Regions from separate parts of the Neobacillus sp. plas4 genome, predicted to be linked through region 3. Evidence: riboswitches for the same ligand, from Rfam matches in the RefSeq annotation. Region 3 holds a riboswitch; each other region holds the start of a gene.

Region 1 (10,181 bases), 260 kb from region 3:
GTTCAAGAATGATTGATGACCTCGGTGATGATAACATAAGTGTTTTACTCAGCACTGAGTATAACTTATTAGATGTAATTCGTTATAACGTTGGGATGGGCTATTCTCAAAAGATGTTGTTAAATGACCTATTAGAAAATCCTTTACCTTCTAAAGTAACAGAGCTTGAATTACCATTCTATTTTATCATGGGTAAATATGATTATATGACTTCATCTAATGCGGCAAAAAAATATTTTGATAGGATTAAAGCCGATAAAAAAGAATTTATTGCTTTTGAGCAATCCGCTCATTATCCACAATTTGAAGAAAAGGAAAAATTTCATGAATGGATGTCCGATACTTTTATAAAATAAATATGACTAACCCAGCAGGAATAAAGTTCCAAAATTATAGTAAGTTTGCCCTGATTTATTATTCTGGTAAATAAATAACTTCCTCCCTGAATACGATTAAGTAACCCCAAGAAAGGAGAGTGTGCCATGAGTGTGTTGGATCGCAGTCCTTTTTTATATTTATCCTGTATCATCGCTGGTTTCGCTTTATTAAGAGTACCGCTTACAGGGTTTCTTGCACCGCTAAGTCCGTTAGTGGTTCTCATTGGTGTCTTAGCTATCCTTTTATTCTCTTTGGTTCTTATCATTCATGGGGTGCTGCGTTTAGCAAAAAGAAGATAGTTTTAGAAAGAGAGCGATTTTCCGCTCTCTTTTTCATTAATAGTTAAGTAATTTCTTTTTCTTTTTTTAAAAAAGGAAGTTTTGTTTCTGATACGATGATGGCAACAAGTATGAGGATCGCACCAAGCACCATTTTTGTCGTCATCGCTTCATCTAAAATCGCAACCGAAAATACCATACCCCAGAAGGATTCAGTCGAAAGAATAATTGCAGCCTTCGTTTCTGTGATCATTTTCTGTGCAACAGTTTGTAATAAATACGCAATCGTTGTGGAAAAGACACCGAGATATACAATTGAGAATACACCTTCTTTTTGAAAAGCAAAAGAGGTTTCTCCTTTGAAAAGAACAACAATGATTCCGATAGCTGCAGCGGTAATCATTTGGATAAGTGTCAATAGGACAGGATCCGAATCTTTTACATATTTGGCCGTATAGAATATATGAAAGGCAAATCCAAAAGCGCAGCCTAGTGTCAGTAAATCCCCGATATTAACCCCAGCGGAAAGCTTCAGTGATAATAACCCAACACCCAGCATTGCTAAAACGGCGCCCATTAGTTCATACATATCGATTTTTCGCTTATACATAACAAATGCGATAAACGGAACAATCACGACATTCACAGCCGTTAAGAAGGCATTTTTGGAAGGAGTCGTATATTGAAGTCCCACGGTTTGAAGTGCGAAGGCTACATATAAAAAGACTCCAATAATAGCACCTTGGATCAAGGTGGCTTTATTAATATTTTTCAATCTTTTATGAAAGATCACGCTTAAAATGATGGCACCAATCATAAATCTTATCGCCAAAATTTGATAAGGGGTAAAATGGTCCAAAGCTATCGCACTGGCAACAAATCCACTTCCCCATATGATCGCAGTAACCGTAAGGGCCAATTCTCCCATATATTTTTGCATGTAATCACGTCCCAGTTACACCTGTAGTCAATAGGATTATTATAGTTATAGTTTTACGAATGGTAAATACTTTCATTGTTTGTTTTATAAAAACTAACTATCAACATATACTTTTTTAAAATTTTAAAATATCAATTTACCTAAAAATAAAAATTATTTTAATAAAACAGTTGACATATATATCTATTAGGAGTAAATTAATACACATATTAAAAAACGAATATATTATGAAACACCTTCTTATCAAGAGAGGTTGAGGGACTGGCCCTATGACACCTCGGCAGCAGATCCAATTGGATACTGTGCCAAATCCAGCAAGTATGACTTGATAGATAAGAAGAGGCCTGATGAATTTATCAATTCGCCCTCTTCTATTTCTAGAAGAGGGTTTTATTTTTAACTGAATAATAATTTTTCTTATCAAGAGAGGTTGAGGGACTGGCCCTATGACACCTCGGCAGCGGAACCTATATGGTGACTGTGCCAAATCCAGCAAGTGTGACTTGATAGATAAGAAGAGCTGCTAGCTTTGCTTTGCATTGGCATGCCCTCTTCTTATTTCCAAGAAGAGGGTTTTTTATATTCTAACAAAGGAGAGGTAAACCATGATCGAATTTCAAAATCTTCAAAAGGTTTATGAAAGTGGCGGCCAGCAGGTTGCTGCGTTGAATGGAATTGATTTGAAAATAAATAAGGGCGAGATTTTCGGAGTGATCGGATTCAGCGGTGCAGGTAAAAGCTCTCTGATCCGCTGTGTAAACCTATTAGAGCGTCCCACATCCGGTAAGGTTATTGTTGATGGTCATGACCTCACCTCTCTATCCGTGAAAGAAGTTCGTGTGATTAAGAAAAATATCGGGATGATCTTTCAGCATTTTAATCTATTAAACTCAAAAACAGTTTTTGCAAACGTGGCAATGCCACTCACGCTAGCCAAACTTCCTAAGGAGGCGATTAAAAAACGCGTTCAGGAATTACTAGAATTTGTTGGATTAGCTGACAAAGCCGACAATTATCCAGACCAGCTTTCAGGAGGACAAAAGCAGCGTGTCGGAATCGCCAGAGCATTGGCAACTCAGCCATCGATCCTGCTCTGTGATGAGGCAACCTCTGCTCTTGATCCGCAAACAACCAGCTCAATCTTGCAGTTGCTGAAGAAGGTCAATAAAGAGTACAACATTACGATTTTAATTATTACGCACGAGATGGCAGTGATTAGAGAAATCTGTGACCGAGTTGCTGTAATCGAAGCTGGGAAAATCATTGAAGAAGGCTCAGTGTTTGATGTCTTTTCTGCACCGAAAACACCGACAGCAAAGAATTTTGTCAGCACGGTCATGAATGACCAGCTGCCTGATTCCATAAAGGAAATTATCCAAAAGCACGATGGAATGCAGAGAGTTTTCCGAATTAATTTTGTCGGCAGTACGGCAGGTCAGCCATTATTATCAGAACTGGCTAAACAGTTTGATATTCATATCAATGTCTTGTTCGGCAATATTACCGAACTTCAAGGAACTCCATTCGGAAACCTAATTGTTGAGTTTATCGGTTCTGACAAAGAAGTCATCCGTGCGTTAACGTATATCAACCAGAAGAATATCAGCATAAAGGAAGTGGCAGCACATGCTAGTTAATTCAGAGCAAATCATTTCAGCCTTAATTGAAACCGTTCAAATGGTAGCCTTCTCGCTCTTGTTCTCTACTATTCTTGGTTTGCCGCTGGGGATTTTACTAGTGGTAACACGGAAAGGCCATCTGCTTCAAAATTTGCCGTTCTTTACCGTCTTGAATGGAATCATAAATATTTTCCGTTCTGTACCGTTCATTATTTTACTAGTAGCGATGATTCCAGTCACAAGGCTGATTGTCGGTACATCGATTGGAACAGCGGCAGCAGTAGTCCCGCTTGTATTCTATTGCGGTCCCTATATTGCAAGATTGGTAGAAAATTCATTGTTAGAAGTGGATCCAGGCGTCATTGAAGCAGCAGAGGCAATGGGGGCAACGCCAGGGCAAATCATTTTCAAATTTCTCATTCCTGAAGCACTTAGTTCACTTGTTTTAGCCCTTACGATTGCCACCATCGGTTTAGTAGGAGCCTCGGCGATGGCGGGTGCTGTCGGAGGCGGCGGGATTGGAGATTTAGCCATTACTTATGGCTACCAGCGTTTTGACACCGTCACAATGATTATTACCGTATTAATTCTGATTGTAATGGTTCAAGGCCTGCAGTCATTAGGAAATATAGCAGCAAAAAAAATCAGACGAAGATAACTTAGGAGGAAATCAACATGAAAAAACTTATACTATCAATTATTGTACTTGCATTGGTTATCATTGGCGCAGGCTGCGCTGAAAAATCAACAGAAGGAAAAGAATCAAAAACCGTTAAACTTGGAGTTAGCGGAACCGATACACGTATTTGGGATTTTGTAGCGAAAAAGGCTGAAAAAGAAGGAATCAATATCGAAATCGTTCCATTCTCCGATTACGTTGCTCCGAATACAGCTCTAGCCGAAGGCGAACTGGATCTAAATTCATTCCAAACCGTTGCTTATTTTGATGTTTTTATTAAAGAACACAAACTGGACCTAGTGCCTATCGCGACAACTGTTCTTGCACCAATGGGAATTTACTCTGAAAAATACAAAGATGTGAAAGACATTCCGGATGGAGCAAAGATTGCCCTTCCAAACGATGCGTCCAATCAAGGCCGTGCATTACTACTTCTTCAAGAAGCTGGGCTCATCAAATTACCTAAAGATTTTGATGCAAATGGTGATCTTAATCAAATTAAAGATAACCCGAAAAAAATTGAATTTATCCCAATGGTACCAGCACAAACACCAAGAGCATTGCCAGACGTTGCCGCTTCTTTAATCAATAATGGAATTGCGAACGATGCAGGTCTTAGCCCATTAGAAGATGCGGTTTTCCATGAAAGTGAAACAGCAACACCTTACCTTAATATCATTGCGGTCCAAGGGAAAGACAAAGACAACAAAACATATAAGAGAATAGCAGAACTTTACCAATCTGAAGATACAGCAGAATTTATTAACCAAGAGTACAAAGGCAATATGATCCCAACATTCGTACCATTAAACAACATAGGATGGTAATTTTCATGGAGGTTTTTGCTCACAGCAAAAACCTCCATACATAGGAGGCAGAGGACGATGACAATAAAAACAGTAACTTCATTAAAAGAAGCGATTATTCAAAATATAGAGGATAATAAAGAGCTTTATCTTTCAACAAGCCATCAAATCCATGAAAAGCCTGAGATCGGGAACGAAGAATACTTCGCGTCTTCCCTGTTAACAGATATTCTTGTCAACGATGGTTTTGAAGTAGAAAAGGCTGTGGCTGGTCATGAAACGTCTTTTGTAGCTCGAAAAAAGTCTAATAAACCAGGTCCCTCCATCGCTTTCCTAGCAGAATATGATGCCCTGCCAGGTTTGGGACATGCATGCGGTCATAATATTATTGGTACAACAAGCGTGGCTGCAGCGATTGCATTAAGCAAGGTTTTAGCAGAAACTGGCGGCGAAGCAGTTGTGTTTGGCACCCCTGCTGAAGAAGGCGGTCCAAACGGCAGTGCCAAAGGAAGCTTTGTCAAACATGGATTAGTAGAAGGAATAGACGCAGCCATCATGATTCACCCAAATGGTGAGACACGTTTAACCAGCACCTCACTTGCTGTTGATCCACTGGACTTTGAATTTATCGGAAAGCCGGCACATGCCGCCGCTTCCCCGCAGGAAGGAATTAATGCTTTAGATGCGGTGATTCAGCTATTTAATGGCATTAATGCCTTAAGACAGCAACTGAAAGATGATGTACGCATCCATGGAATCATTACACATGGCGGCGACGCACCGAACATTATCCCTGAATATGCAAAAGCAAGATTTTACATTCGTGCTGCCACTCGTTCTGGTTTGAACGAAGTGACACGACGTGTAAAAGCTGTGGCAGAAGGTGCGGCATTAGCTACTGGTGCTAAGTTGAATGTCAAAGCCTTTCAAAATGAAGTCGATAATCTTCTATTAAATAGAACTTATGATGCTGTTTTCAAGGAAGTTGTTGAAGAATTAGGCGAAACCGTGATTGTTGAAGGGGACAAAGGCATCGGTTCAACAGACGCAGGTAACATCAGCCAAGTCGTCCCAACGATTCATCCATATATTAAAATTGGAGCGGCTGATCTTGTTGCCCACACGGTACCTTTTAGAGAAGCCGCAGCTTCACAAAGAGGCGATCAAGCCCTGATTACAGGCGCAAAAGCATTGGCACTGACCGCATTGAAACTTATTACAGAAGAAGACACATTGGCTGAAATTAAAGAAGAGTTCAAAGAAAGAAAAGCGGCAGAATTAAAGTAAAACATAAATGCCCAGCGACGTAAATGTTCGCTGGGTGATTTTATTTTATCGTCTGATTGCTATTTATCTCTGATTTAAGCCTTGTATTGCGCCTTTACCAATTCATAATAAACCCCTTGTTTCCCTAGTCCCCTGCTGGATAAAAGCAGCGAAGGCCTAACCCTTAACAGTATTGGAACTATTTTTAAAATCCATAAACCTCAAAATCATAAATTCTTGCGGCTTGATCGCCGCCTTGGGTTGGCTTGTCAGTCCATAATCGGACATAACGTGCATTTGTCAAGGTGATGCTGTGTTCTGAGACAGCCGCTATATTATCTGTTATCTTCACTGTCTCTGTCCAGTTTTCCCCGTCCGTACTTACTTCAATTCTGAATGCCCGGGTATTAAAGGCCCCCGGCTCCCCGCCTGCTTGTGCATGGCGAACAACGAATTTTGAAATTTCATATTGACTGCCAAGATCCACCTTTAACCAATGAGGGGCATCCCCTAATGCGCACCATTTACTTTTTACGTTCCCGTCAAAAGCATATTGTGCCGCTTCACTAGGAGCACATTGTCCGCTCGCAATGGCCATCTTATTCAAGGCAACATTTTTAATATCCTGGGCGGCTTCGGAAATGGTAATCATCGCTTCTTTTGTCAGGACACTTTCACCCTCACTGTTTTTTGCAATTAGGGTAACATGGTAAACGCCTTCTTTTTCATAGGTGACAACCGGATTTTCCTCCTTGCTTATAGACGGTGTTCCGCCCTCAAAATGCCATTCCACTGCTTCCGTTACTTCCGAAGATGCATTGAAAAATTGAATCTTCTCACCCGGTGCCGCTACCGTTTGAGCTGCCCTGAAATCTGCTTCCGGCTTTGGATATAGCGGCCAATCAAACGTAACAGCCGTAGGCTTGCTGCGTTTGAATTCTTTGTTCACCTCAACAATTTCTAAATTGGTGCTAGTTTCTTTCCCATCCCGCTTTAGATTGGAAAGGAAATACACATGGTTCGGTGTAGCACCAACAAATTCCTTTTCATTGTTTGGCAGCAACCGGTAAATTTCATAGTGACTCACATCGGAATCAGACGGCTCCCAAGCAAGCGCGACATCTGCATAAATTCCTTTGGTAAACTCAATCTTACTTACCTTTCCTTGCTTTGGAGAATGTATAGCATTATGCTTCTCATGCTTGTTATAAACCTTGATTTCTCCAATATTTGTTGTAAAATCTTTCACCTCGTTGTCACTTTCAATTAAAAGCGAGATGGCCGCAATGTTTTTACCGCTAAATTTTTTCAGTTTAACCGAAGCGGTTATCCATTGATTATGACTTTGTTTTTTCACATCGAAATAGATAAATTGATTAGGAGTGTCGGTGAAACTGACCCCAATCTTCATGTTTGGCTTTTTCAAATCTGTCTTGTAAGTCAGTGAGATTTCTGTGTCCTTTTGAATCGGCAGATTGGTTTTGTAAAGTTTAATATGTGTTGGATTGTTTGCATCAATGGCACCTGAAAGCTTTAATGAGCTTCCGCCGTAATAAGAAGTTTCCCAATCAAAATCAACGTGAACAGCTTTTCCGCCATCTTTCAGCCAGCGCCAGGTTGGAAGAATATCCTGCAGGCTGCGGTTATTCCATGACTGTTCGCTTACCTGCTTCCCATCAACAGCGAAAAACTTGCCGCTGCCCGTATTAAAATGAGTGACGAATGGCAATTCCTTAATGGTCGTTTTGGCCGTGAAATAATGTGCCATCCCTTTCCACGCACCGTTATCATTTGTTGAGGCAGGATTTGCGTACTTGCCAACCCAGAATTCATTTTCCTTTTGATAAAACTGTTCCATTGTTTCAGATGTTTTAAAAGCCCAGTCCGGACGATAAATTCCTAAAGAGGTAACAGGAGCTTTTCCCTCAGGGAAGATTCCCTGCCAAGGAATATTTGTGCTTGTTCCATTCGCTTCCACATCAATTCCAGTATACAAGTCATATGGGCTTCTGCCGAGTTCCTTTGCTTTAGCAGCCGACGATTGCTGATCGCGCCACCAGAAGTTTAAAAACATGCTATCAGAAACACGTTTGTGGCCGTCCTGTAAAAAGCTGCTATTTTTATCCGTTAATGCATTTTGCCAATTGATAGGGCCATCCTTCGTCATCGAATCGTACCACATCATTTGCATATCTTCCTGTTTATGTTTTTGAAGATACACTAGGAATTCTTGCATTTTTTCAGCAGTCTGTGCGTTTCCGCCTTCGGTTTCCTGGTTAATGAACCAGCCGTCAAACCCATAGTAATTTGCAACTTCTAACAGCTTGTCCGCTGCCGGGAAAGATCCATCCTCCCGCTGAGCAAGCATTTGGTTGACCCATTCAGCCTTTCCGCCATAAACAGTAGGAGGAAAGAAAACGTTTCCTAAAATCGGTACGCCGTTTTTATGGGCAGCGTCAATTACATCTGTACTTGGCGGCACAATAATACCTTCACCGGCTGAGCCAGCCCAATACACCATGAGATCAACATATTGCCAATAACTAAAGGTATTTGCATAAAAATCCTTCCCGCCTTGAGATGGCACCCCGCTCGTCGTAGGGTTTAAGGCAGACAAAGCCACTAACTTTGCATCAGATTGTGCATGGTCATTGACTTTGTATAACACATCCCGTTTGGCTAGTGGAATCTGGCTGCGGTTAAACACAGCGTTTGGATCCTTCTCTGGAGTCCAGTTTAATAGTTGTTCAGGATACCAGTAAGATGATTCTGGTTGTTTCGCAAAGCTTGCATTCGGCCATAACAGGATGAAACACATGCCGAAAAAGACAGCCATGAGCAATTGGCTTTTCTTCAAATTAATCATTTTCCATCTCTCCCTATTCTAGTTTTTATATTGAAGCTTTTTTGAGCGAGCTTCCTTCCCATTACCATCCCTATTAAGAAATGGATAGCGCTATCATTTTTTCAAATACTCTATCAATCAACTTTTGTTCTACAATATTCCGAACCGTATGAACCGTCAATGGAATAGAAAAACGTAATAAGGTTTTTCCACCCTTTCTATAATTAGTTCATTGAAAACTTCGATTTTAAATGAGATAAGGGACAGTCCTTGCGTTACTAAAAGGAATGGTGCCTGACACCAAAAAAGACCCTAGTTCCCTAACGGGTTCCGTTTCCTATCACAAACATTAAAAATGCAAGTCAAAATGAGTGCCAATTTGCTTATGAAATTGACACTCATTTTATTGGTGTAAAGCGGGACCAGCTTTGGTCCTTTTCTATTACCCTTATTTCTTGTTAATTTTTTTCCCAGCCCTTACTTTTTAATTTCATTATGGATGACTTATTTGTAGACGATTTATTGAACGTATAAAAATACTAAAGCAGTTAATATTAATATCAATGAAAACCCGATAGCGCTGATCATGTAGTAAATTATCTTACTTCTATAAGAAGTTAAAAGAGAGAGAAAATATGAGGTTTTTAAAGAAAAAGAATATAAAAGTGTTGGATCCTAATGCCTCTTTACCCAGTCAAGCAATGGAACCCAATCCCAAAGATGGCTTAAAAACGAGTCTACAACAAAATTTAAAAACGCTAAAAGATACCCTTGGGAAAAGTTCAGATATAATCATTCGTGAAATTCGATTTGGAAAAGAAGGATCCATTAAAGCCGGTGTGATCTATACGGATGGATTAACCGATACACCCTCATTACAAAATTTTATTTTGGAAACGCTCATGCTAGATATCAAGGAGATTGATTTACAGCAAAAAAGATCTCCTGAGCAAAATCTTATTCGTATATTAAAAGATGTTGCTTTGACAGTTGGAGAAATTAAGGAAGTAACTAGTATTGACGTTATTCTAACGAGTCTTTTGTCTGGAGATACCATTATTTTACTCGACGGATATGCGCAAGGGTTAATCATTTCCAATCGACAATGGGCCGAGCGAGGGGTAACGGAACCAACGGCTCAAACGGTCGTAAGAGGACCGCGAGAAGGATTTACCGAAAATTTGCGTATCAATACGGCTCTAATCCGGAGAAAACTTAAGGACCCGAACCTATGGCTGGAGTCAAAGGTGATAGGAACACGCACGAAAACCAACATTGCCATCGTTTATATTAATGACATTGCAGATGACAAAATCGTGAAAGAAGTCCATTTACGTTTGGATCGTATCAACATTGATGGAATTCTCGAA
Region 2 (10,181 bases), 140 kb from region 3:
TGCTCCTTACTATCGGGGAAATCAAGGCGGAGAGGGGAATGAGGATTTTGCTGGAGAGGATAGAGAGGACGCCTTTAGTGCCTATCTGCTTTTAAAATCTTTATCCCGGGTAGGTCCTATCCATATATTTGGATTTTCCCGAGGCGGAGTCATGGCTTTGATGACAGGACTCGAGTTTCCGGAAGCTGCTTCGATTGTCACTTGGGGTGGAGTATCGGACATGTTCTTAACTTACGAAGAGAGAAAAGACTTGAGGAAAATGATGAAAAGGGTAATTGGCGGTACACCTGGTAAATATCCAGAAAGATATGAAGCACGTACCCCGCTATATGAACTTGAAAATCTTACCCAGCCTGTTTTAATTATTCATGGAGTAAATGACCAAAATGTATCTGTAGAGCATGCCTACAGACTCGAAAGAAGACTTAAGATGTTAAATAAGCCGGTGGAATGCTGGTATTTTAATGATTTTACTCATTACTTTCCTCCCGTGATGAATAGAAAAATCGTAAAGGATTTAGCGAAGTGGATGAAATATCAAATCAAAAGATGATAAAATGATAGTAAGTCCAATAAAGAGGAGCGGATTCATATGGGTATGCCTTTTGAGTTGAATACAATAATTGTAACAAAAGGCCGTGAAAAAAGGGTAGGAGAAAATCTTTTCGTACTAGAAAAAGAAGGCTATCGTCTTTATCCAATTGATATCCCAATTGATGTTAGAAAAACAATTGAAAGTGATCCGTGTGGAACTGGAGTTATTCAAAAGATCGAATGGCAAAATAACAGCACTTGGTTAACGTATCAATTAATTTCATTAAATTCTACGAATTAAATAACAAAACCCTTATCGACAAAGATAAGGGTTTTGCTTTTTAAGCGACCGGTCCACCTTCTACTTCAATTTCAGCGGGGACCTTGGTGAATTTTTTAAAGTTTTCACGGAATTTTCCTGCTAATTCTTTTGCTTTCTCTTCATATGCTTGTGGGTCTGCCCATGTTTTGCTTGGCTGGAGTACCTCATCCGGAACACCGGCAATGTGGAGTGGAATATGAAGGCCAAAAATATCATCCTTCACTGTTTCTACATGGTTTAGTTCTCCTTCAATTGCAGCCTGAACCATCGCCCTTGTATAGGAAAGCTTCATGCGGCTGCCGACTCCATATTCTCCTCCAGTCCAGCCAGTGTTAACAAGAAAGACCGTTGCATTATGCTCAAGTATCTTTTCACCAAGCATTTCAGCGTATCTTGTTGCAGGTAATGGAAGGAATGGTGCGCCAAAGCAGGTTGAGAAGGTTGCCTCTGGAGAGGTTACGCCACGCTCTGTTCCTGCAAGCTTGGATGTATAACCGCTCAAGAAATGATACAACGCTTGCTCTCTTGTTAATTTAGAAATTGGCGGCAATACACCGAATGCATCAGCTGTTAAAAAAACAATTGTATTTGGGTGACCTGCAATACTTGGCAGAATCACATTATCAATGGCATAAATTGGATAAGCAGCCCGTGTATTTTCGGTCAAAGACGAATCATCGTAATCTGCTATCCTAGTTACAGGATTAAGTACAACATTTTCAAGTACAGAGCCAAAATGGATGGCGTCGAAAATTTGTGGTTCTTTTTCCCTGGAAAGATTAATGGTTTTGGCATAACAGCCACCTTCAATATTAAAGACACCAGTGGATGACCACCCATGCTCATCATCGCCGATTAAACGGCGTTTTGGGTCTGCAGATAAAGTGGTTTTACCGGTACCAGAAAGACCGAAAAATAGTGCGACATCACCTTCTACACCAACATTTGCAGAACAATGCATCGAGAAAATATTATTTTCAGGTAACAGGTAGTTCATAATCGAAAAGATCGCCTTTTTTATTTCGCCTGCATATTCTGTTCCGCCAATTATTATTGTACGTTGTTCGAAAGAGATAATAATGAACGTTTCTGATTTGGTTCCGTCAATCATAGGATCAGCTTTGAAATTAGGAGCTGAAATGATTGTGAAACCTGGTGTGTGCGTCATCAATTCTTCATCACTAGGACGGATGAACAATTGATGAGCAAATAAATTATGCCAGGCATATTCATTAATAATTTGAATGGGCAGCTGAGTCTTTTTATCCGCACCGGCAAATCCTTTAAAAACAAATAACTCATTTTTTTGTTTAAGATAATCCAAAACTTTCTGAAGGAGACTGTTGAAAACATCCGCTGAAATCGGCTGATTTGAATGACCCCAATCAATTTTATCTTTAATTGATTCTTCTTGGACAATAAATTTGTCCTGTGGAGATCTGCCTGTATATTTACCAGTAGACACACTTATAGCACCAGTAGAGGTTAAAACGCCTTCATTCCTGGATAAGATTTTTTCAACTAATTGTGGTACAGACAATTGAATGTGTACATTACTTCCTTCCAACAATTGGCTTAAATCATTTGGGATATGAACAGAATTCATCTCAGGGAACCCTTCCTTTTCGTGTTTTTAATATTCAATATATTCGTAAATAGTATAACACAATGAAGTGAATAATCTATACTAATTGACGAAATTAGGTGCTAATAAACACAGGATTTTTAAGAGTGGTAAAAGTTTGTACCTATATCCTAATTTTACTAAATATTTCATTGACTTTATTCGTTAAGTTCAAGTAAGATGGTAATTTGAACGGATACTCTCTTATCCTGAGCTGGTGGAGGGACAGGCCCTATGAAACCCAGCAACCTGCTTCATGAGAAATGATCGTTATAGGCGATTCTATTCTCGGAGTGCGAAGGTGCTAATCTGACGCAAGGCTGCCGCCTTGAACGATAAGAGTGAAAGGCCCGAGACAACCTTTCCTCATGTGGTAAGGTTTTTTGTTTTGTATAAGACCTTTTATTAAAAGTGCTATTAATAAAAATCCTTTGTTTATTTCATACTAAGGGAATGAGTACCGTATCAATGTCATAGGTTCTAGAAGTATTCCTGTCACCTTCATAGAATCTTGATTTATCTCATAATAAGGAGGAAATCAGATGTCAAGAAACGCTCGTTTGTTCACTTCTGAATCAGTTACAGAGGGTCACCCGGATAAAATCTGTGATCAAATTTCTGATTCGATATTGGATGCAATTCTAGCAAAGGACGCAAATGCCCGAGTTGCTTGTGAAACTTCTGTAACAACTGGATTAGTCTTAGTTGCAGGTGAAATCACTACCTCTACTTACGTTGATATTCCAAAAATTGTTCGTGAAACGGTTAAAGGTATTGGGTATGATCGTGCTAAATATGGCTTTGACTCCGAAACATGTGCCGTTCTAACCTCCATTGGTGAGCAAAGTCCTGATATCGCCATGGGAGTTGACCAGGCACTTGAAGCACGTGAAGGTCTAATGTCTGATGAACAAATTGAGGCTATTGGTGCAGGGGACCAGGGATTAATGTTCGGATTTGCTTGTAATGAAACAAAGGAGCTTATGCCTCTTCCTATTTCTCTGGCACACAAGCTTGCACGCAAACTAACAGAGGTACGTAAGGATTCTGTACTTGATTACCTTCGTCCGGACGGTAAAACACAAGTAACGGTTGAATATGATGAAAACGATAAACCTGTTCGAATTGATACGATTGTCATTTCAACTCAGCATAATCCTGAAGTCACCTTAGAGCAAATCCAGCGAAACTTGAAGGAATATGTTATTAATCCAGTGGTTCCAAAAGAATTAATTGATGACAATACGAAGTATTTCATTAACCCAACTGGGCGATTCGTTATTGGCGGTCCTCAAGGAGATGCCGGCTTAACAGGACGGAAAATTATTGTAGATACTTACGGCGGTTATGCGCGTCATGGCGGCGGTGCATTCTCTGGTAAAGATCCAACTAAAGTTGACCGTTCTGCAGCATACGCGGCGCGTTATGTTGCTAAGAATATTGTAGCAGCAGGACTTGCGGATAAGGTTGAAGTTCAACTTGCTTATGCAATTGGGGTTGCAAGACCAGTTTCCATTTCTATCGATACTTTTGGTACTGGAACTGTGAGCGAAGACGTGTTAGTGAATCTTGTTGATAAAAACTTTGACCTTCGCCCAGCAGGAATCATTAAAATGTTAGACCTTCGTCGCCCCATCTACAAACAAACAGCTGCTTATGGCCATTTTGGCCGTACAGATGTGGATCTTCCCTGGGAGCGTACGGATAAAGCTGACACTTTACGTCAACAAGCTAATAGTTAGAAAAAGTATGGGAGTTGCATGTTATATGTAACTCCTTTTGTACGTTTAACGTCAAAGTTTAAGTCAAAGAAATTTAGTGAAAACTGATAGAATGCCGGAATTTTCCTACCTTTCACACTGCCATTTTTGAAAAAATAGTGGTAGGATAAGAAGGTATATTTTTAGTTAGCTATTTAGATTGGAGTAGGTGAGGTACATAATGTGTGGTTTTATTGGTTGTGTACACGACAAGGAACAAAACTATCGTGATGATCAAAAACAACTATTCAAAAATATGAACGATATAATAACCCATCGTGGACCCGATGATGATGGTTTCTTCTATGATGATCATGTTCAATTTGGTTTTCGCCGCTTAAGTATTATTGATATTGAATGCGGTCATCAGCCATTAACATATGAAAATGAGCGTTATTGGATCATTTTTAATGGTGAGATTTATAACTATGTAGAACTTCGTGAAGAATTACTCAAAGAAGGCTTAGAGTTCGCGACACACTCTGATACAGAGGTTATTATTGCGCTTTACAGCCATTTGAAAGAAAAAGCCGTAGAAAAACTACGGGGAATGTTTGCCTTTACGATTTGGGATAAACAAGAACAAACTTTATTTGGTGCCAGGGACCCATTCGGAATTAAACCGTACTTTTATTTCGTTGATGGAGAGAGGACTTTCTTTGCTTCAGAGAAAAAGAGTATTCTTTTAGCTCTCGAAAATGATGTCTTGGACTATGACTCCCTGCAGCACTATCTAACGTATCAATTTGTCCCGGAACCTAGCACGATGTCTAAGGGCATTCACAAGTTAGAACCAGGACATTATTATACGAAAAAGATTGGCTCTCCAATGGAAATTAAAAGGTATTGGAAAGCACATTTTAACCCTGTACAAAAATCAGAATCAGATTTTATCAAAGAAATACAAGATGTGTTAATTGATTCTGTAAAAATGCACATGAGAAGTGATGTGCCAGTAGGGTCGTTTCTTTCTGGCGGAATTGATTCTTCGATCATTGCATCGATTGCCAAACAATTTCACCCAGCGATTAAGACGTTTTCTGTTGGTTTCGAGCATCAGGGATTCAGTGAAATCGATGTAGCGAAAGAAACGGCAGATAAGCTTGGGGTAGAAAACATCAGCTATGTGATAACACCACAAGAATATATGAATGAACTCCCGAAAATTATTTGGCATATGGACGATCCACTTGCAGACCCAGCGGCTATCCCATTGTACTTTGTGGCTCGGGAGGCTAGAAAGCATGTTACGGTTGTTCTTTCAGGTGAAGGTGCAGATGAATTGTTCGGCGGCTACAATATTTATCGTGAACCGCAAGATTTAGAGGTGTTTAATAAAATCCCTCGAGTAGGAAAAGTATTATTAAAAGGGATTGCCAACATGATGCCGGAAGGAATGAAAGGGAAGAGCTTCATTGAACGTGGAGTAACGCCTATGGAAGAACGGTATATTGGCAATGCCAAAATGTTTACCGAAACAGAAAAGAAAGAACTGCTTTCTGTATACCGTGAAGGTTTAAACCACATGGATATCACCAAACCTCTCTATGCAGAAACAAGAGGTTATGATCCTGTTGACCGGATGCAATACATTGATATTCATACATGGATGCGCGGGGATATTTTATTAAAAGCAGATAAAATGACAATGGCTCATTCACTTGAACTCCGTGTTCCATTCCTAGATAAAGTGGTATTCGAAACAGCTTCTAAAATTCCAACCAGCTTGAAAACAGCTAATGGAACAACGAAGTATATTTTACGAAAAGCAGCAGAAGGAATCGTTCCTGAGCATGTTCTAACCCGTAAAAAACTTGGTTTTCCAGTGCCGATTCGCCATTGGTTGAAAAATGAAATGAATGAATGGGCAAAAACCATTATTCGTGAAAGTTCCACGGATCATTTGTTCAATAAATCGTATGTGTTAAATCTGCTTGAAGACCACTGTCAAGGGAAAGCGGATAACAGCCGTAAAATCTGGACAGTGCTCATTTTTATGGTTTGGCATCAGGTTTATGTAGAAGGTAAATACTCCTTTTTCGGCCAAAAAGAATTACAGACAATGAAAAATTAACGTTTTAGCACCCATAAAAGATTTATGGGTGCTTTTGCACTTTTTATTTTTGCAGGGATTTATAATACTGGGCTTTCTCTGCATATTCTGTATAAATCCTATTCATTTCTTTAATATCGTGCTCATTTAATTCTCTAATAACTTTGGCTGGTCTGCCAAATGCTAATGTATTAGGAGGAATCTTTTTCCCTTGAGGCACGAGACTGCCTGCACCAATAAAAGCACCTTCCCCAATTTCAGCTTGATCTAGAATGATTGACCCCATCCCGATTAAAGCCTTTTTACGAATGATACAGCTATGTAGAATAACCTGATGACCGACCGTTACATCATCTTCAATAATCAATGGATTGTTCGGGCTTTGGTGAAGAACTGAGTTGTCTTGGATGTTCACTTTTTTGCCGATAATAGTAGGGGCGACATCGCCTCTGATAACTGAATTAAACCAAACACTTGATTCATCGCCAATTTCAACATCCCCTGTAATCGTGGTAAAATCTGCAATAAATGCTGAGTCTGAAATTTTTGGGTATTTTCCTTTATACGGATAAATCATTCTGAGTCACTCCTTTTTGACTGAAATAGATATTCATTCTAATATTATACTAAATAGAATTATTTTCTAGGGGGAAAAACGATGTGGAAGTGGGAAGCAGAAGGGGAAGCGAAGGCTGTAATCGTGATGGTGCATGGGGCAATGGAACATCATGGACGTTACGGCTGGCTCATCGAAATGTGGCGCAGGTCTGGATTTCATGTCATTATGGGTGATCTTCCTGGACAAGGTATGACAACTAGATCCCGCAGAGGCCATATCGATTCTTTTGATGAGTACATAATAGAAGTGAAGGATTGGATAAAAGCAGCCTATCGTTATGAACTTCCGGTCTTTCTATTAGGTCATAGTATGGGAGGCTTAATTTCTATCCGATTGCTGCAGGAAGAAAAATTGAATCTAGCAGGAGTGATACTTTCCTCCCCGTGCCTTGGTCTAGTTCATAAGCCGTCCAAATTTTTAGATGTGCTGTCACATGGGATCAATGTTGTTTTTCCATCACTAAAAATGAATTCGGGGATAACAGTCGATATGGCAACCAGGAATAAGGATGTTATTGATGCAGATGAAAATGATACTCTCTATATCACGAAAGTCTCGGTTAGATGGTACCGCGAATTAGTAAGTGCTATGAAGGAGGCATTTTTATCGATTGAAGGCACAAGGGATGTAGCCATGCTCGTCATGCAAGCGGGTGATGATAAAATTGTTCATAAGGGTCCTGTTAAGGACTGGTTCAACCATGCACCTTTATCAGAAAAGAGATTTAAGGAATGGCCAAAGCTTTATCATGAAATTTTTAATGAACCAGAACGGGAAGACGTATTTGAATACGCCAAGGATTTTGTCACCAGCCAATTAAAAGCAATAGGATATATTGTTTAAGAAGTTTTAATCGTTACAAATACAGCTTTAAGAAAGGGGAGATTTCTCCATGATGCCAATCAAACTCATGTCGAAGGTTTATCGTAAAATTATTCCAGCAGTTCATCAAGAACTGAGATTTTGGAGGTACCGTGCAGAAAGTATCCCTAATCAAGAGCTTCGAACACAGGCTCTTGCCAGTATTGAACATAAAACGTTTCATTGTGAAGGAGGAGCGATTCTAGCTCTTTCAGCCAAGGATGAGTATAAAAAAGCGGTAAAATTTATTGTTGCTTATCAAACGATTAGTGATTACTTAGATAATCTCTGTGACCGAAGCACCTCGCTCGATCCCATGGATTTTGCCGCCCTCCATGAATCCATGCACGATGCTCTTACAATAGGAGCAGGCCCTAAAAATTATTATCGGCTTCGTGATGATCAAAACGATGGAAATTATCTGAATGATCTTGCTGAAACATGTCGATCTGTTTTAAGAGAGTTGAAGCATTATCCTTTAATCCAAAACTACCTTATAGAACTCTGTGAATATTATTGTAAGTTGCAAATACACAAGCATGTTATTCAAGAAGAGCGTGTGCCGCGGCTAGAAAAATGGTTTGGAGACCACCAACACAATCTTCCTGAAATGGAATGGTATGAATTTTCTGCTTGTTCTGGCTCAACATTAGGGATATTCTGTCTAATTTCTTATGCGATGAGAGAGGATTTCCGAGCCGAGGATGCAGAAAATATCCGGAAAGGGTATTTTCCCTACATACAAGGGCTCCACATTTTATTGGACTATTTTATCGATCAAGAGGAAGACCGTGAAGGCGGCGACTTAAACTTTTGCTTTTATTACGAAAATCAAGAAACCCTTTTTAATCGATTGAAACACTTTGTTTATGAGGCAGACCGACATACTGAGTTCCTGCCGCATAAAAAGTTCCATCAGCTGATCAACCGTGGTTTATTAGGAATTTATTTATCGGATGGTAAGGTTCGCAAGCAGAAGAGTATACGGAAATTAGCAAAAGATATGATTAAGACAGGTGGTATCACCAGCTATTTCTTTTATATCAATTGTATTGCCTATCGCTCCGTACAAAGGATGGTCCCATCCCTTTTTACTCGACCTATTGTAAAATAAAAACCAGGCAACATCAGCGTAACGGGTTTACTTGAGGTGCAAAACGTCAAATTACCGACCTCATCACGCAGTAAATAGCATAACTTTCACAACACAAATCACAGTCAAAAAGGCTTAGAGTTATTCCAACTCTAAGCCTTTTTTTGTATTATCGTATTTCACTAAAGCACCCAGTTAGTTGAATAAAGAAAAGACGCTTATTCCACAATCGCGCCCAATTGTGGAAGATAATTTGCTAAAATCATATTAAGGATAAGTTCCCGTTAATTTAGAGTTTGGGGAAGGTCTGAAGACTGATAAAAAATAACCAAGGAACTTTCCTCGGCTGTCTCTTTTTTAATCCACAAATTCTATTTGAGTGCCATCATTGAAGATGATTTCCAGCTCGAATTTGTTATAGTCTGCATGAAGGTTAAATGACTTTAATATTTGATCGATAGCATCCTTTTTGTTCGTGTCTTTAGAAATAGTCAGTTTTTCAACTTTTGGATAAATACTGTCGAATGCAACTTTCCCCTTCAGGTGTTCATTGTTTATATCATCATCAACTTCCCCACCAATTAAACCTGAGTTGTCGTAATTAATCCCAGCTTCATACTCTTTTTGTTCCCCGTAAGATACCTCTAATTCAATTTCACTGAAATCCAATTTTCCCATTTGTGACTTCATTTTTTGTTGTTCTTGTGTATTTTGAATTTGTTTGGAATAATTTATATTAGTTGTTTTACCATTACCATTCTGTGTAACATTTTTTTGATCTGTATTATTATCTGTTTCATTTGTTTGCTCACTACAAGCAGTTAATAAGGAGATACAAAATACAGATAAGAAAATAAACAAAATTCGTTCCATTTTTCGCCTCCGTGAAAATGTCCTTTAAACTCAATCCTCTTCAACAGGAAATGAGAATGCGTGTCTCTTAGTATTGGAAGTCACCAAGTATTTGTTCAACTTCAAAATCTTTAACTTTCGGTTGTTCTTCATTTTCTTTCGTCTTCGTCTTTCCTCCTTAGCAATCTACATATTAAGAGGATGTCCAAAGTCCAGGGAAATATGACTAACGAATCATTTCATTCATTTCTTTTTATTTCTTGTCAAGTTAATCATTTCCATTGTTTTAATATTTCGGCTTCGATTTGTCATATTTATTACAGAAAATGGACCTTTAATTGAATAAGGTTTTTTATTAAATTCCAATTAGTTTACATTTTAATTATAACATTTTCAGAATTAACTCATTTTAACATAAATATCCAATAACCTTTGTGAATGATATTCATTCACTCACTAAATC
Region 3 (10,181 bases):
TGTTGAATCTGTTAAAACAGTATCAGAATTATATGCACCAATCAGCGGCAAGGTTGTAGAGGTTAATGAAGATTTAAGCGACAGCCCTGAATTTGTTAATGAATCTCCATATGAAAAAGCTTGGATGATTGTGGTTGAGCCTTCTAATAGCGGTGAATTGGACAACCTTATGAGTGCAGAGCAATATGAAGAATTAATTAAAGAAGACTAAAGAGCCTCTATGAAACACCTTGATCTCAAGGTGTTTTTTTATGGGAAAAATTTGCACCTTCTATATTCTAAATCTGGGGGACACTAGAATAAACTTTAAAAAAGGGGCTCTTGGTATGACATTGAAACAGCAGAAGATTGACGTTACAGATCGAATCATTGGAAAAATGAAAAATGGAGAAATGGAATTATTCCTTGACAATACTTCCATTGGAAAGATACAACTTCCAGGGGATATGACGTTTCAGCTCGATCAACGATTTGAGGTAGAACAGCGAAAGATCTTTCAAAATGTGACAGTTACGGAGCAGCCTGACGCGAAATATACAGATTGTGATGATGGTGGATGGTGTTAAAGCCTTATCTTTAAGCAAACACCTATTATCAAAAAGATAATCGTGGTATAGTTAACTTGTTCACACGTTATTTACGTTTTCGAATATGTTAACAATAAACAAATAACTTTCTTTCATATAGGTGATGGATGATGAATGACTCGTATGGTGATAAAGTTCTGATTGTCGAAGGAAAATCAGATAAGAAAAAAGTAAAAAGTATCCTGAAGGAACCGATGGAGATCGTTTGCACAAATGGGACCATCAGTATGACGAAATTGGATGAATTAATTGATTCTCTTGAAGATAAAGATGTCTATATTCTCGTAGATGCCGATGATGCAGGTGAAAAACTGCGTAAACAACTGAAAAGGGAGTTTCCAAAAGCGGAACATCTTTATATTGACAGGATGTACCGTGAAGTTGCAACGGCACCCGTGTATCATCTGGCCACGGTCCTCCTAGGAGCAAATATCGATGTTCATTCTGAATTTTTAGAGATGGGATAAAAAATGAACGATTGGAACCTTGATGAGGTATCATCATTTATAAATCATCATTCATCCGGACTTATTTATTTCTATACGCCTTTGTGTGGTACTTGTCAGGTAGCATCGAGAATGCTCCAAGTTATTGAAAAAATGGTTGATGTGAATATAGGAAAAATGAATTTGAATTATTACCCCGAGCTAGCAGAAAAGTTTGAAATTGAAAGTGTTCCCTGCTTGCTATTTATTAAGGATGGAGAATTGGTTGAGATAATTTATGCCTTTCACTCTGTACCTTTTATATATGAAAAAATAAAACAATACTTTTACTAAAACAGATGTTAGCGCATCTGTTTTTTTGTGATTATTTGTCGATAGAATACCAAAGGATTTTTAGCTGGTTTACTTGAATTTAATAATGAATGGAAAGTAAATCGGAGTGATGACAAATGAACGAAATGATAGAGTTATTCCTTTCGGCTATAAAGGAACGTGGCCATGTTCTTAAACTTATTGAACACTTGGATGGTCTAAAAATAAAGCTAGTTTGCGAAGATCATGAGATATTTTTGATTTTTCATCGTGGAGAGGTTTCTGTCTTTGTTGACAATGGTGAGAAGCTCATAACACCTACCATTAGTGGTCAGAAGGAGTCCATTTTTTATCTGCTTCAGGGGAAGGAAACATTAAGAAATCTCATTAGAAATGGACAGCTCGTTGTTAATGCTCCATTTCGTATAGTTCTCCTCATCGAATCTATTTTTTACTTAACCAAACCAAAGGTTCAATTGTCTATTTCTTAAAAACTATTGACGGTATGTATTGATTTGGGGTAATATTTGTTTATAATATTCAAATAATTTTTTGCAATTTAATAGATTCTTATCCAGAGAGGCGGAGGGACTGGCCCTATGATGCCCGGCAACCGGTTAAACAACACGGTGCCAATTCCAGCAGAGTACGTCGCTCTGGTAGATAAGAAGAGAATCCCCTCTTCTTAAAGAGGGGATTCTTTGTTTGTTACTATATAAATATTGAGGAGTGTTTAGGCTATGTCAGAAAATCAAAAAAACTATCGTTTCGAAACCTTGAGTGTACATGGCGGATTGTCACCAGATCCAACAACAGGAGCACGCGCAGTTCCAATCTATCAAAATAATGCGTATCAATTTAAAAATACCGAGCATGCTGCGAATCTATTTGCGTTGAAAGAGCCTGGATACATATATACTCGAATCCATAACCCAACAACAACTGTTTTCGAGGAAAGGGTTGCGTTATTGGAAGGTGGAGTAGGAGCTCTTGCAGTAGCAAGTGGAATGGCGGCCATTACGCTGGCCATCTTAAATATTGCTGAAGCAGGAGATGAAATCGTATCAGCTTCTAATTTATATGGTGGAACTTACAACTTATTCGCAGTTACTCTTCCGAAGTATGGAATTAACGTAAAATTTGTAGATCCAGCAGATCCAGAAAATTTCCGTGCGGCTATCACAGATAAAACAAAAGCTGTGTTTGCAGAGACGATCGGTAATCCGTCTTTAAGAATTCTTGATATCGAAAAAGTAGCAGATATTGCCCATGAGGCAGGGGTTCCTTTGATTATCGATAACACATTCGCTACGCCTTACCTGTGCAGACCGATCGAATATGGTGCAGATATTGTTGTTCATTCGGCAACGAAATGGCTTTTAGGTAATGGAACAACAACAGGCGGGATTATTGTCGACGGAGGAAAGTTTGACTGGAATTCATCTAGGTTCCCTGGTTTTACTACTCCTGACTCAAGCTATCATGACCTTGTATATGCAGAAGCACTTGGTGCTGTCGCTTACATCATTAAAGCACGAGTACAGCTATTACGTGACCTAGGTCCTGCATTAAGCCCGCAAAATGCATTTCAATTCACCTTGGGACTTGAAACCCTTCATGTAAGAATGAAGGAACATATTGCAAATACGAAGGAAGTTGTTGAGTATTTAGTCAACCATCCTGCTGTAGAATGGGTATCTTATCCAGGACACCAATCTCATCCAGATCATGAATTGGCAAGCAAGTATCTTCCAAAGGGCGCAGGATCAATGATTGTATTCGGTATTAAAGGTGGAAGAGAAGCTGGAGCAAAATTAATTGATTCCATCACACTATTTGCCCATGTAGCGAATGTTGGAGATGCGAAAAGTCTAATTATTCATCCGGCAAGCACAACTCATCAACAGCTGGATGCAGAAGGTCTTAAAGCGGCTGGGGTTTCTGAGGATTTAATTCGTCTATCTATCGGTATCGAAAATGTGGAGGATTTAATTGAGGATCTGGAGTCTGCTATTGAAGCTGCAACAGGTGTATCCTCACTTAGAACAAAAGCATAATATATAATTCGAAATTTGTCGAAAATTTAGTTGACACTACTTTTTATCCATGCTAAGATTACTTTTGTACAAAAATAGTTACTTTAATCCATAAACGTATTAATTGAATATAGAATGCTATAGCTCTTATCAAGAGAGGTGGAGGGATGTGCCCGATGAAGCCCGGCAACCGTCAATATTAATTGAAATGGTGCCAATTCACACAAAGCGTAGGCTTTGGGAGATGGGAGAAAGGTTTTTATTTACGATGCCTTTCTGCCCGCTGCAGAAAGGCTTTTTAATTTTTCAATATAAGAATGTTTTTATGAATACAGTCAAACTCTATAACTAAGAAGTACGCGGTAATGGGATTAACGAACTGCAAAATATTTTATTGGATAAAAAGTAGGTGATGGAATGATTTCTATAAAAGATGTAGCTAAAATTTTCCCTTCGAAACATGGTCAGCTAAAAGCAGTTGATGATGTTACCTTAGAAATAAAAGAAGGAGAAATATTTGGCGTAATCGGATATAGTGGTGCAGGTAAAAGTACCTTAATTCGAATGCTTAATGGACTGGAGCTGCCGACACAGGGATCTGTTACCGTAGCTGGACGTGTTATATCAAAAATCAGCGGCCGTGAGCTTCGAAAGGCACGCCAAGAAATAAGTATGATCTTTCAGCATTTTAATTTACTTTGGTCTAGGACCGTTAGCGAGAATATTGCTTTTCCTTTAGAAATTGCTGGGGTAAAAGGTCCTGAAAGACAAAAACGAGTAAATGAACTCATTCAATTAGTGGGCCTTGAAGGAAGAGAAAATGCTTATCCATCTCAGCTAAGCGGGGGTCAAAAACAGCGTGTCGGCATTGCCAGGGCACTTGCGAATAATCCCAAAGTACTACTTTGTGATGAAGCGACATCGGCGTTGGACCCGCAAACTACCGATTCTATTTTGGAGTTGTTAGTGGATATTAATAATAGACTTGGATTAACCATTGTTTTAATCACCCATGAGATGCACGTCATTCGTAAAATCTGTCACAGGGTAGCTGTTATGGAAAGCGGTAGAATTGTGGAACTTGGTCAGGTTTTAGAGGTGTTTAAAAACCCTAAAGAGAAAATTACGAAGCGATTTGTCGAACAGGTTACGGAACCTGAAGAAACGAAAGAAACCGTTGATCATCTACTTGAACTTTATCCACATGGAAAAGTGGTTCAGCTCTCGTTCGTCGGGGAAGCAACAGAACAGCCTTTAATCACAAACATCATTCGTGATTTTGATGTGATTGTTAATATTCTTCAAGGGAAAATTTCACACACTCAAAACGGGTCATATGGAACCCTATTTATTCATTTAGATGGGGAAATTACCGAAATAGAGAAAGCCATTGATTATATTCACTCACAGCAAGTCGGCGTGGAGGTGATCAGTAATGGATAACTTTATGGAAATGGTTCAGTGGGAGAAACTACTATTGGCAACACGTGAAACCATTTATATGACATCTGTTTCAGTGTTAGCTACATTTATTTTTGGTTTACTCTTTGGACTGCTGCTGTTTTTAACAGATAAAGGGAATATATGGGCTAATCGGACTGTTAATGTTATTATTGCAGCATTTGTTAATATTTTCAGATCAATCCCGTTTATTATCTTAATCGTTTTATTAATTCCATTTACAAAATTATTGCTTGGGACTATTCTCGGTGCAAATGCGGCTTTGCCGGCGCTAATTATTGGTGCAGCTCCGTTTTATGCACGGATGGTGGAGATTGCCCTTAGGGAAATCGATAAAGGGGTAATTGAAGCGTCACAATCAATGGGGGCGACACATGGTCATCTCATATTTAAGGTCTTAATACCGGAATCTTTACCGGCATTAATTTCAGGGATTACTGTCACCGCGATTTCACTAGTCGGCTTTACTGCAATGGCTGGGGTCATTGGAGCCGGTGGTCTTGGTCATTTTGCTTATCTCGAAGGTTTTCAACGCAATAGACCCATTGTTACATTAGTTGCAACGATTGCAATATTAATTTTGGTATTTATCATCCAATTTGTTGGAGATTATTTTACAAAGAAAACAGATAAACGATAACTGGAGGAGTTAGAGGATGAAAAAAATAGTTAGTTTTATTTTATTGGCAATTATAGCCATCACAATAACAGCATGTGGCGGTGCAAAGAACGAATCTGCAGAAAAAGAAGATGGAAACAAAAAGTTAGTCGTTGGAGCATCAGCAGTACCACATGCAGAAGTACTTGACGCGGCAAAACCATTATTAAAGGAAAAAGGCATTGATTTAGAAGTTCAAGTTTTTCAAGACTATATTCTTCCAAACGTAACATTAAGGGATAAAGATTTAGATGCCAACTACTTTCAAACACCAGGGTATTTAGCCTTACAAATGGAAGAAAATAAGGACTTTGATTTTGTAAGTGTTGGTGAAATTCATAAAGAACCTATCGGCATTTATTCTAAAGAATATAAAAGTCTGAAAGACCTTCCAAACGGCGCTAAAATTATTATGAGTGATTCACTAAGTGACCATGGACGTATTTTACCGATTTTTGAAAAAGAAGGATTAATTAAACTTAAAGAAGGCGTTGGAGCAAATGCAAGAGTCGAGGATATTGTTGAAAATCCAAAGAATCTTGATTTCTCCACTTTAATTGAAGCAAAATTATTAGCTACTTCATTCGAAAGTGGTGAAGGTGATGCGGTCGTTATTAATACGAACTACGCTTTAGAAGGCAATGTTGACATTGGAAAGTATGGAATTGCCTTTGAAGGTGAAGACGTTGTACCGGCAAACCTTGTAGTTGTCCGTTCAGAGGATAAAGACCGAGAAGAAATCAAGGCTCTTGTTGAGGTCCTTAAGTCAAAAGAAATTCAAGACTTCATTCAAGAAAAATATCAAGGTGCAGTTGTAACGGTTACTGAATAATATATAAATATAAGAAATAGGGAAGTCAGTGAAATTAAACTCACTGGCTTCCTTCTGTTTATTATTTTAGTCACTGTACATGAAACGAATTTAATAGGAAAAAGTAGGGAGGGAACAATATTGCTGATACCTTGGAAAATAAATATAAATACGCTATGATTTTATTCGTAAGTGATTTACATAAAGGTGTCACAAGTATCAATTTTCTAAATTAGTATAGTACAAATACATCTTGTCTTATAAAACATTCTCATTTGGATTGAGTTGAGTGAAAATAAAATTCTTTTTCATTACCAAAAAAGTTATTACTCTTTATGAGTTGCTAACAGATTCTATTTGTTATAAGATTGTAATGAGAATAAAGTGAGAATGAATTTTGGGGCCAAGTGAATTTGGGCTACAAGATACAAAATTATCTTTGCGGAGGTATATATATGGCTGGATCAACATTAACGATCAAAGATTTACATGTAGCAATTGACGGAAAAGAAATTCTTAAAGGTGTAAACCTTGAAATAAAAGGTGGAGAAATCCACGCAATCATGGGACCAAACGGAACCGGGAAATCAACTTTATCTTCCGCGATCATGGGTCATCCAAAGTATGAAGTAACGAGCGGAAATATTACATTAGATGAACAAAATGTACTTGAAATGGAAGTAGATGAGCGTGCACGTGCTGGTCTATTTTTAGCCATGCAATATCCAAGTGAAATCAACGGAGTAACCAATGCTGATTTCTTGCGTTCGGCCCTTAACAGCCGTCTTGGCGAAGGAAATGAAATTTCATTAATGAAATTCATTCGTAAGATGGATAAGCAAATGGAATTCCTTGAAATGGACCTAGATATGGCACAGCGTTATTTAAACGAAGGATTCTCTGGCGGGGAGAAAAAGCGTAATGAAATCCTGCAATTGATGACGCTAGAGCCGAAAATCGCTATCTTAGACGAAATTGACTCAGGATTAGATATCGACGCCCTAAAGGTTGTTTCAAAGGGAATCAATCAAATGCGCGGAGAAGACTTTGGCTGCTTAATTATTACTCACTATCAAAGACTATTAGATTATATCACTCCTGACTATGTGCATGTTATGATGCAGGGCCGTATTGTGAAATCTGGCGGACCAGAACTAGCACAACGCTTAGAAGCAGAAGGATATGACTGGATCAAACAAGAGCTAGGAATTGAAGATGAAACAGTTGGGCAAGAAGCGTAAGAGTTAGCGTTAGGAGGATAATCATGACAACAGAAACGAATTTATCATTTGATAAAGATTTTGTTCGTTCCTTTTCAAAAGAATCGAACGAGCCTGCGTGGATGGAAGAATTTCGTCTAAATGCATTAGAACAGAGCGAAACCCTTCCAATGCCAAGACCTGATAAAACAAAAATTGATAAGTGGAATTTCACACAGTTTGAAACTCATACTGTAGCTAGTCAGGCTTTCACAGCACTATCGGAGCTTCCTGAAGAAGTGAAAACGTTAGTCGGTGTAGATGGAGTTCCTAAAAATTTATATATTCAACGTAACCAAACTCCTGCATATCTTTCTTTAACTGAAGATTTAAAGGAGAAAGGTGTTATTTTTACAGATATTTTTACTGCTGTTCGTGAGCATAGTGAACTGGTTCAAAAATATCTTATGGTTGACGGAGTTAAAAAAGATGAACACCGTCTAACTGCGTTACATGCAGCATTATTAAATGGTGGTGCTTTCTTATATATCCCTAAAAATGTAGAAATTGCTGAGCCAATTCAAGCCATTTATTTACATGATGACGTGGACGCAAACCTTATCAATCATGTTCTCGTTGTTGCAGACAATAATAGTTCTGTTACGTATGTAGAAAACTATATTTCCACTGTAGAAAATGCTAACGGTGTCTTTAATATTGTTACTGAAGTGATCGCAAAGGATGGTGCCAAGGTTCAATATGGTGCTGTTGATACTTTAGCAAAGGGCATCACAACATACGTGAATCGTCGTGGATCTGCAGGAAGAGACGCACGGATTGAATGGTCATTAGGATTAATGAATGAAGGAAATACAATTTCGGAAAATACAACCAATCTTGTTGGTGATGGTGCTATTGGTGATACTAAGACTGTCGTTGTTGGACGTGGCGAGCAGACACAAAACTTCACTACGAAGGTTGTTCACTATGGTAAAAACACTGAGGGCTATATTTTGAAACACGGTGTCATGAAGGATAGTGCTTCTTCTATTTTTAATGGAATTGGTCATATCTTGCATGGTGCTTCAAAATCCAATGCCGAGCAGGAATCACGTGTACTTATGCTAAGCGAAAAAGCACGTGGTGACGCAAATCCGATTCTTCTAATTGATGAAGATGATGTAACGGCTGGCCACGCTGCTTCAGTTGGACGTGTAGACCCTGTTCAACTTTACTATCTAATGAGCCGCGGCATTCCGAAAAAAGAAGCGGAACGTTTGGTTATCCATGGTTTCCTTGCTCCAGTAGTTAACCAGCTCCCAATTGAAGGAGTAAAGAAGCAGTTAACTGCTGTAATTGAAAGGAAAGTACGATAATGAATGTCCATGATATTCGTCGTCAATTCCCTATTTTAGATCAGGAAGTAAATGGAAAACCACTTGTTTATCTAGATAGTTCAGCAACTTCTCAAAAACCTTTCCAAGTCATTGAGACTGTGGAAAAATATTATAAAGAAATCAACTCCAATGTCCATCGTGGTGTTCATACTCTTGGCACAAGAGCAACGGACGCCTACGAAGGGGCAAGGGAAAAGGTTCGTAAATTTATTAATGCAAAATCAACCCAGGAAGTTATTTTTACTAGAGGTACCACTACTTCTATTAATACGGTTGCACAAAGTTATGCGGCCGCAAATCTAACTGCTGGTGATGAAATTGTTATTACGTATATGGAACACCATAGCAACATTATTCCTTGGCAGCAGGTAGCGAGACGTACAGGAGCAGTGTTAAAGTACATCCCGCTTCAGGAAGACGGAACAATTTCGCTTAGTGATGTTAAGGCTACAGTGACATCCAATACGCGAGTGGTTTCTGTTATGCAGGTATCTAACGTACTTGGCGTCATTAACCCTGTTAAGGAAATTGCGAAAATTGCCCATGAAAATGGTGCGATTATGGTAGTCGATGGGGCACAAAGTGTACCCCATATGAAAATAGATGTTCAAGATTTAGATTGTGATTTCTTTGCTTTTTCTGGACACAAAATGTGTGCACCTACGGGGATTGGTGTTCTTTATGGGAAAAAGCATTTGTTAGAAAATATGGAACCGATTGAGTTCGGCGGAGAAATGATCGATTTTGTTCATTTACAAGAATCAACATGGAAAGAGCTCCCATGGAAGTTTGAAGCCGGAACACCAATTATTGCAGGTGCAATTGGTCTCGGTGCCGCGATTGACTTTTTAAATGAGATTGGCTTAGAAAATATTGCAGAACACGAGCACAAGCTTGCTGCCTACGCATTAGAAAAAATGTCTACTGTTCCTGGAATGACTATTTATGGACCTTTGGACGCGGCGAAACGTGCAGGTCTTGTTACCTTTAATATTAGTGATGTACACCCGCATGATGTCGCTACTGTCCTTGACTCAGAAGGCATTGCTGTCCGTGCCGGACATCATTGTGCACAGCCATTAATGAAATGGCTGAAGGCATCTGCAACTGCTCGTGCAAGCTTTTATTTATACAACACAGAAGACGATATTGATAAGCTAGTTGAAGGACTTGTTAAAACAAAGGAGTATTTCAGCGATGTCTTCTAATTTAGATGCACTCTACCGTCAAGTTATTATGGACCACTATAAAAAGCCGCGCAACCGCGGGCTTTT

What was found. A riboswitch is a leader RNA that binds a small molecule or an ion and turns the genes downstream of it on or off. The one in region 3 is predicted to bind S-adenosylmethionine.
Region 1: it holds a riboswitch for S-adenosylmethionine, as region 3 does, so the genes downstream of both, AC2TFD_RS26155 (methionine ABC transporter ATP-binding protein) here and AC2TFD_RS24985 (O-acetylhomoserine aminocarboxypropyltransferase/cysteine synthase family protein) in region 3, are expected to answer to the same signal.
Region 2: it holds a riboswitch for S-adenosylmethionine, as region 3 does, so the genes downstream of both, metK (methionine adenosyltransferase) here and AC2TFD_RS24985 (O-acetylhomoserine aminocarboxypropyltransferase/cysteine synthase family protein) in region 3, are expected to answer to the same signal.

What each region holds. Positions count from the first base shown of each region.
Region 1 covers NZ_CM170152.1:5,180,111-5,190,291, forward strand. The annotation lists gene AC2TFD_RS26140 (alpha/beta hydrolase) at 1-356, shown strand, start outside; gene AC2TFD_RS26145 (hypothetical protein) at 483-677, shown strand; gene AC2TFD_RS26150 (DMT family transporter) at 721-1,596, opposite strand; SAM riboswitch class I at 1,834-1,935, shown strand; SAM riboswitch class I at 2,011-2,113, shown strand; gene AC2TFD_RS26155 (methionine ABC transporter ATP-binding protein) at 2,202-3,233, shown strand; gene AC2TFD_RS26160 (methionine ABC transporter permease) at 3,223-3,873, shown strand; gene AC2TFD_RS26165 (MetQ/NlpA family ABC transporter substrate-binding protein) at 3,891-4,721, shown strand; gene AC2TFD_RS26170 (M20 family metallopeptidase) at 4,779-5,987, shown strand; gene AC2TFD_RS26175 (endo-beta-N-acetylglucosaminidase) at 6,172-8,832, opposite strand; gene AC2TFD_RS26180 (spore germination protein) at 9,447-10,181, shown strand, end outside.
Region 2 covers NZ_CM170152.1:4,784,237-4,794,417, reverse strand. The annotation lists gene AC2TFD_RS24170 (alpha/beta hydrolase family protein) at 1-553, shown strand, start outside; gene AC2TFD_RS24165 (DUF2584 domain-containing protein) at 593-835, shown strand; gene pckA (phosphoenolpyruvate carboxykinase (ATP)) at 876-2,462, opposite strand; SAM riboswitch class I at 2,682-2,822, shown strand; gene metK (methionine adenosyltransferase) at 3,023-4,222, shown strand; gene asnB (asparagine synthase (glutamine-hydrolyzing)) at 4,422-6,314, shown strand; gene AC2TFD_RS24145 (gamma carbonic anhydrase) at 6,358-6,870, opposite strand; gene AC2TFD_RS24140 (alpha/beta hydrolase) at 6,952-7,755, shown strand; gene AC2TFD_RS24135 (tetraprenyl-beta-curcumene synthase family protein) at 7,805-8,887, shown strand; gene AC2TFD_RS24130 (YusW family protein) at 9,224-9,739, opposite strand.
Region 3 covers NZ_CM170152.1:4,922,911-4,933,091, reverse strand. The annotation lists gene gcvH (glycine cleavage system protein GcvH) at 1-211, shown strand, start outside; gene AC2TFD_RS25005 (YusG family protein) at 327-566, shown strand; gene AC2TFD_RS25000 (toprim domain-containing protein) at 698-1,054, shown strand; gene AC2TFD_RS24995 (thioredoxin family protein) at 1,058-1,366, shown strand; gene AC2TFD_RS24990 (hypothetical protein) at 1,483-1,836, shown strand; SAM riboswitch class I at 1,913-2,015, shown strand; gene AC2TFD_RS24985 (O-acetylhomoserine aminocarboxypropyltransferase/cysteine synthase family protein) at 2,086-3,402, shown strand; SAM riboswitch class I at 3,526-3,632, shown strand; gene AC2TFD_RS24980 (methionine ABC transporter ATP-binding protein) at 3,799-4,824, shown strand; gene AC2TFD_RS24975 (methionine ABC transporter permease) at 4,817-5,482, shown strand; gene AC2TFD_RS24970 (MetQ/NlpA family ABC transporter substrate-binding protein) at 5,499-6,332, shown strand; gene sufC (Fe-S cluster assembly ATPase SufC) at 6,767-7,552, shown strand; gene sufD (Fe-S cluster assembly protein SufD) at 7,576-8,886, shown strand; gene AC2TFD_RS24955 (cysteine desulfurase) at 8,886-10,115, shown strand; gene sufU (Fe-S cluster assembly sulfur transfer protein SufU) at 10,105-10,181, shown strand, end outside.